2 regions of the Muribaculum sp. NM65_B17 genome follow, and region 1 is predicted to be linked to the other one. Evidence: riboswitches for the same ligand, from Rfam matches in the RefSeq annotation. Region 1 holds a riboswitch; the other holds the start of a gene.
The links. Region 1 has a riboswitch for cobalamin ahead of E5354_RS09295 (TonB-dependent receptor plug domain-containing protein). Riboswitches for the same ligand answer to the same signal wherever they lie in the genome.
Positions count from the first base shown of each region.

Region 2: another riboswitch for cobalamin. It lies ahead of E5354_RS02540 (hypothetical protein); the one in region 1 lies ahead of E5354_RS09295 (TonB-dependent receptor plug domain-containing protein).

Region 1 is NZ_SRYY01000005.1:229,518-233,089, forward strand. It holds gene glmM (phosphoglucosamine mutase) at 1-910, shown strand, start outside; cobalamin riboswitch at 1,000-1,206, shown strand; gene E5354_RS09295 (TonB-dependent receptor plug domain-containing protein) at 1,300-3,273, shown strand; gene E5354_RS09300 (DUF5074 domain-containing protein) at 3,335-3,572, shown strand, end outside.
Region 2 is NZ_SRYY01000001.1:578,284-581,855, forward strand. It holds gene E5354_RS02530 (hypothetical protein) at 1-59, opposite strand, end outside; gene E5354_RS02535 (SLC13 family permease) at 72-1,586, opposite strand; gene E5354_RS02540 (hypothetical protein) at 1,609-1,815, opposite strand; cobalamin riboswitch at 2,023-2,228, opposite strand; gene E5354_RS02545 (hypothetical protein) at 2,351-2,662, shown strand; gene E5354_RS02550 (hypothetical protein) at 2,915-3,322, shown strand; gene E5354_RS14290 (plasmid mobilization protein) at 3,510-3,572, shown strand, end outside.

The sequences.
Region 1 (3,572 bases):
CAATCGCCGTCACATCGACTCGGTGCTTGCGCTTGACCTCGTTGATGTCGACGCTATCGCCAAGGCCGACTTCACCGTGGCTGTCGACGCTGTCAACTCGGTGGGCGGCATCGTTATCCCGCAGTTGCTTCGCGCCCTCGGTGTGAAGAACATCATTGAGCTGAATTGCGAGGCTACAGGAAAGTTTGCCCACACTCCCGAGCCCATCCCTGAAAACCTCACTCAGATTGCCGACCTCATGCATGACGGTAAGGCCGATGTGGGCTTCGTTGTCGATCCTGATGTCGACCGTCTTGCAATCGTGATGGAAAACGGTGAGATGTTTGTCGAGGAGTACACTCTTGTGGCCGTGGCCGACTATGTACTCAGCCACACTCCCGGCTCTACTGTTTCCAATCTCAGCTCGTCACGCGCATTGCGTGATGTCACCCGTCGACACGGCTGTGAATATTCGGCCGCTGCTGTGGGCGAGGTCAATGTAGTGACAAAGATGAAGGAAACCGGAGCCGTGATAGGCGGTGAAGGTAACGGCGGTGTCATATATCCCGCATCCCACTATGGCCGTGACGCACTGGTGGGTGTGGCTCTGTTCCTCACACTGCTGGCCAAGAGCGGCAAGAAGGTGTCGGAGCTCAAGGCTACCTATCCCGAATATGCCATAGCAAAGAATAAAATACAGCTTACCCCCGACATTGATGTCGACGCAATACTCGAGGCTGTAAAGAAGCGTTACGCTTCCGAAACGATAACCGACATCGACGGTGTGAAGATTGACTTTCCCGACTGCTGGGTTCATCTGCGTAAGTCCAATACCGAACCCATAATACGCATCTATTCCGAGGCGTCGACCATGGAGAAGGCCGATGCTCTTGCTCAGGATATAAAATCGGTTATAGCTTCGCTTGCATAAGGGGCTGTAAATCCATGAGTTATTTGAAATCAAGGGCGTTGAATCAGTTCAGCACCCTTGATTTTTTTGCACAGTTAGCGGAAAAGTTATAAATTTGCGCTCGCATTGGTTCGCTGTCGCGTTATCTGCGTGCGGCGATAAAAAGGGAACACGGGTGAGAATCCCGGACAGTCCCGCTGCGGTAATTTCCGGCAATGCATCGGTATCTTAGGCCACTGAAGCTCTTATGTCGGCTTTGGGAAGGCGTCCGATGACAGGAATAAGTCCGAAGACCTGCCAATTGCACATTGTGTAATGATTCTCTTTCGAGGACGAGAGAACACATATTTATCTTTTTAATGCAATTGACCTTAAAGAAGTCACGGTGTTTCATGCCGTTGTTTGTGTGGATGGTTCTGCATTCGTTGAGTGCGGAGGCTGCCGTTGCTTCGGTGCCCGATGACTCCATAACGATGCAGCGCATTGACGATGTAGTCATAGAGGCCCGACGCTCTCCCATAAAGGTTTCTACGGCGGCTCCTGTGCAGACTCTCTCAGGAACGGAGCTTACCCGGCTGGGTATCCAGAACATGGCCGACGCAGTGCGACGCTTTGCCGGTGCCAATGTGCGTGACTATGGCGGCGTGGGAGGATTGAAGACGGTGTCGGTGCGTAACATGGGTGCGGCCCACACAGGAGTGAGTTACGACGGAGCGCCTGTAAGCAATTGTCAGGCGGGACAGATTGACATAGGGCGTTTTTCGCTCGACAATGTGTCGATGCTGTCGCTTGCCATCGGGCAGAACGAGGATCTGCTACAGCCCGCAAAGCTCTATGCATCGGCGGGAGTGCTGAGCATCGTTACCCAGCGGCCCGTATTCGACGGCGACGACAAGTCGGCATTTCAAGTGAAGATAAAGGGCGGCTCGTTCGGCTACATAACTCCCGCAGTGCGTTGGTGGCAGAAGTTGGGCGAAAACACCGTCACTTCGCTCGAAGGCGATTACATGAGAGCCGATGGCAACTATCCCTTCAGGCTTGTCAACGGAAAGTATGTCACCGAGGAGCGACGCAACAATTCGGCGATAACATCATGGCACGGCGAAGGCAATCTGTATCACACATTTGCCGACAGCAGCAACTTGCAGGTAAAGGGTTACTACTATTACTCCAAGCGAGGACTGCCCGGCCCCGTGACATTGTATAATCCCGTTTCCGATGAAACGTTGTGGGACAAGAACGCATTCGTTCAGGTGAAATACCGAAAGGAGTTTTCCGACAAGTGGAACTTTCAGGCTCAGGCCAAGTATAATTACGGATGGAATCGTGACCGTGATCTCGGACCGCAGTATTCCGACGGAGTATATTCGGCCACACATCGCCAGAACGAGTACTACGTGACGGCTTCGGCCGTGTATCGTCCCGTGCAGCCCCTTCAGATTGCATTGGCGCAGGATGCTGCCGTAAACACTCTCCACAGCACTATGCCCGAATGTCCGTTCCCTACGCGTTACACCTCACTGACTGCGCTCAATGTGCGTTACCGCCTCAATGGGCTCACCGTCAACGGAGTGTTGCTCGGAACCTATATCAACGAAAGGGTTAAGGCGGGCAAAAAGCCCGACGACCTGAGCCGGCTCTCGCCCGGAGTGTCGGTGAGCGTGCAGCCTTGGCGTGACGAGCAGCTCTATTTCAGGGCAATGTACAAGAGCACGTTCCGCACTCCCACGTTCAACGACCTCTACTACTATCGCCTCGGCAATCGCAAGCTGCGTCCCGAGAAGGCCGATGAATATAATATAGGTGTGACATGGAGCATTCTGCCGGCATCGTTCATGGATTACCTCTCGTTTACCGTCGACGGATATTTCAATAACGTAACCGACAAGATTGTCGCTTTCCCCACAACCTATGCATGGACGATGGCCAACTACGGCAAGGTGCATGTGACGGGAGTCGACATCACGCTTGCCTCGGCATTCTCGTTAAGCCGCAAGGTGCAGCTGACGCTTTCGGGTGCCTACACGTTTCAGAAGGCTGTCGACCTCACCGATCCCGACTCAAAGAGCTACAAGCATCAGTTGCCTTACACTCCCAGGCACAGCGGGAATGTGTCGGCTGTAATCGACATGCCCTGGGTTGATGTGGGCTATTCGATAGTGGGGGTGGGCAAGCGTTACTGCCTGTCGCAGAACATTCCCGTGAATAAGATTGACGGATATGCCGAGCACACCCTCACATTGTCGCATGAATTCCTGTTCCGCGGGTACAGACTTGACCTGCAGGGCGAAATAATAAATCTCACCGACAAGCAATATGATGTCATAAAGTACTATCCCATGCCCGGACGGTCATGGCGTGTGACTGGTACGTTCAAATTTTGATAGAGCATAACAATCAACTTAACGTAATAACCTTATGAAAGCAAAAAAATTATTTTTGAGTATGCTCGGTGTGCTTGCAATGGCAACCGCATTTACTTCTTGCAGCAGTGACGATGATGACGATTGGAACGATGACGGCTCGAAGCTCGTGCTTCCGAAGGCTCGTGCCTATATAATGAATCAGGGCACTCAGTCGGAGAACAACTCGGGAATTGAGTTCTATGCTCCCAATCACGACGGTGAAATAATCGATGACATATTTTACAAGCAGAACGGTGCCCGTCTTGGCGACACAGGAC
Region 2 (3,572 bases), on a different contig from region 1:
AGACGCGCGCCCATAAGGTCCTCATTCGGAAGAAAACTTCCGATAACTTCTATTTCCATATTTCGTAATCTTTAGAATACTCCGTTTACACCGCAAAAAATAAGTACCATATAGCCGAGCAAAAGCCCGACAACGCCCATAATCAGTCCGGTCTTTACCATATATTTCTGCTTTATGAATCCGGTGGCGTCTGCCAGTGCGTTGGGCGGAGTGGAAATCGGGAGTACCATTGCCACGGACGAACATATGGCGACACCGATCAGAAGTGTTGACACCCCGCCGAATGCGGCGAGCTGTTCGGTCATAGTGCTACCAGCAATCGCAAGAATGGGAATGAAAAGCGCGGCTGTTGCTGTATGGCTGATAAAGTTGGCCATAAGATAGCAGAGCAATCCGGAGCCGATGATGACAGCCAGCGGAGACCATGAAGCAAACGGCACAGCCTCTATCAGATGGGCTGCAAGACCCGACTCCTTCATGGCCACTCCGAGGGCGAAAGCTCCGGCGATCATCCATAGTATGCTCCACGAAAGCTGTTCGAGGTCGCGTTTGGTTATCACACCGGCCATACAGAGGACGGCAACCGGAAGCATAGCCACTACATTGGCGTTCACGCCGGTCACGGAGTCTGTTAGCCAAAGCAGAATGGTGATTCCGAATGTGACATACACAAGAATATCCTTCCAGTCCGATTCGTGATCCGATTCTATTTTCAGATGTATTTCTTTCTGTTTGAAGGGGAAAAGGTGTTTGAGTACAAACCATGCTATAAAGAGAAGCACCATTGTGAGCGGCACCATCACCATCATCCACTGTCCGAAACCGATGCCCATATCCATGCCGTCGGGGTCGTTGAGAAACTTCAGGGCGATGGCATTGGGCGGTGTTCCTATCGGAGTGCCCATGCCGCCGATATTGGCTCCGACAGGAATGGCAAGCGCAAGTCCTATCTTGCCTTTGCCATCAGGAGGCAATGCGCTCAGCACAGGTGCGAGAAATGTCAGCATCATCGCAGCCGTGGCCGTGTTGCTGATAAACATGGAGAAAACGGCGGTGACAAGAATGAAGCCGAGCAGCACGTTTTCAGATTTGGTTCCGAAAGGCATCAGCATGACTTTTGCCAATTTTACGTCCAGCCCAGACTTAGTGGCGGCTATCGCTATTATGAAGCCTCCGATGAAAAGCATGATTGTCGGGTCGGCGAAGCAATGCAGCAGATCAGTGTTGCTGACAAGATTGCTGAATTTTTCGCCGTCGGCACCGGTCTGGAAAAACCATAGCGCACTGTTGGATGCGCAGAAAAGAAGCAGGACAACCACCACAAGAGATGTCGTCCAAGCCGGTACTGCATCGAACAACCACATGAGTGCGGCGAATACAAAAATTGCCAGCACGCGATGCTCGACAGTGGTTAATCCGGGAAGACCATAAACAGACGACGGGGCAACCCAGAGAAACAATGGAATTGTGATTGCGAGCAAGAGTTTGAGAGCTTTTATGCCTATTGGATTGCGGTTGTTGCGATGCTCTCTTTTCCATTGATGGTATTCCTCCACCAAATGGAAGCCGTGAAACATTGTAAACATGATATTCGATAGGTCTGAAAGGTTATTTACGATGCTTCATGTAACGCGGATGTACACCTGTGAGATAGAAACCGCTCACAAGGTCAATCTCACAGTCCTCACAAATCGGACCGCCGTAATTGAACAGGATGTACGACAACTGCTTGTTGTCGAGTCTGGAGTTTTTCAGCCAATTCTGAACATCAGGAAATTCAAATTGAAATTCCTTTTCGCACCTCGGACATTTCATAACGCAATGAGCTGTTAAGGTGGAAAAGATCTGATAAGGACGTTTTGGCAAACCTGAATGACAATGCACAATAAATCGGCCCCGACTTCACGTCGCGGCCAATGGAGCAGTCTGAATCCGTAAAACCCATGTCATCTGACACTGCTCTTATAGGTGTCATGCTGTAGCCAAATCTCTTCATCTCAAAATCTAATCCACGAGATTATTGAAAATGTTAACTCGCATGGCAGGTCTCCTGACTTGTTCCCCTTCCGGACGGTCTTCCCGACCGCCTTGGCGGTCAGTGACACTGATGTCGTGTCCGGCAGGTTCAATGGAACTTACAGTAGCGGGTCTGTTCAGGTCTTTCACCTGATTCCCTTTTAATCGCCAAGGCTGTGAACCCCCGGCGAACCAATGCGACTGCAAAATTAATAAACAAATCCGAATTAATGAAATTTTTCCTTAATTTTATTCGAAAGATTCCAATCTTCAGGAGTGTACCCCATACGAAGCCGATGCACTTCGTGTCATGCTGGGAATAGCCTCAGGAAAAATGACAATGGAGACAATGCCTCAGCATGACCACACCAATGTCAACCGCTATCTCAACTTCGGATGCGACAAGGAGTGCACCGGAACCGACAGTGTACGGGCACATCGACAGACGCGGGCACTGGAGCTTATGAAATCCGTGTCGCGCTATGTCGGCAAGGATGAGATAATCGACATCACCACCGCGCTGCTTACAATCTCTTCAGATTCAAAAGCTATCGAGACCGTTATCAGCAATCTTCCGAAAAGAGAGCATCACGACAGTAATTCCAATACAGGACAGACGACAGTAAACGCTCCGACAGGGAAATAGACAATATCATATCCGACATTCTTTCCCTGCCCTTCATTGTGTTTTATAACAATGACAGATGACTTCGGCAATACAATACGACAGGATAAAGGGCATGGGTGCCGGGAAGATTTGAAAATTATTGCAAGCTGTGATTATATCATGGGGGAACAAGGACAAGGAATCTTTTTGGCCTCCCGATTATAATCCCGACAACGGCAGTCAAATCCGGGAATGACCACATAATAAAAACATCGTATGACAATCAGGAACATGGAACATAAAAACACCTATCCCTTTTCATCCGTCAGCTTCCGGCTGCCAGCTGAAGCCGTCGAATGGCTGTCGGAAACAACCACCGATAACGACGGCAACGAAATCCGGAACATGGCAATCTTCGGCGGTCTGCTGAAAGACATGAGAACCACACCCGGATATGATGCCGGATACCGCAGACCGCTCAACCTCCAGCCGGGACAAGCGCAGTTCTCGGAAATCAGCCTCGCCGACAAATGGAATCTCGGACGGAAGAAGACGCACAATATTCTCGCGAGGATGGAGGCCGCAGGGCTGGTCAGAATATTCAACTCCCGTATCGGGTCGGCCCTTTCATTCACCTGCATATCAGGCTGGGAAAACCCGGACGGAGAGGTTATAGCCAACGGATTCTTCGCAGATTGAGAGCCACGCCGGATGTGCCATGAACCACCGTGATTACATGCAGGGAGACCTTAGTTTCTGATTTGGTGTTACCCTCGCTCCGCTCTGTTGCCCCAAAACGCCTCGCCGCTCCCTGCGGTCACGGTCATGGCCGCTCGCAGGCTTGCACCCAGACAATCAGTTTTACAAATCACAGAATACCACTTATATGGGCAAAACAAAGAGAAAGACTCTGCCGCCGGAGGCTGTGCGCTCATGCACCGTCACCACG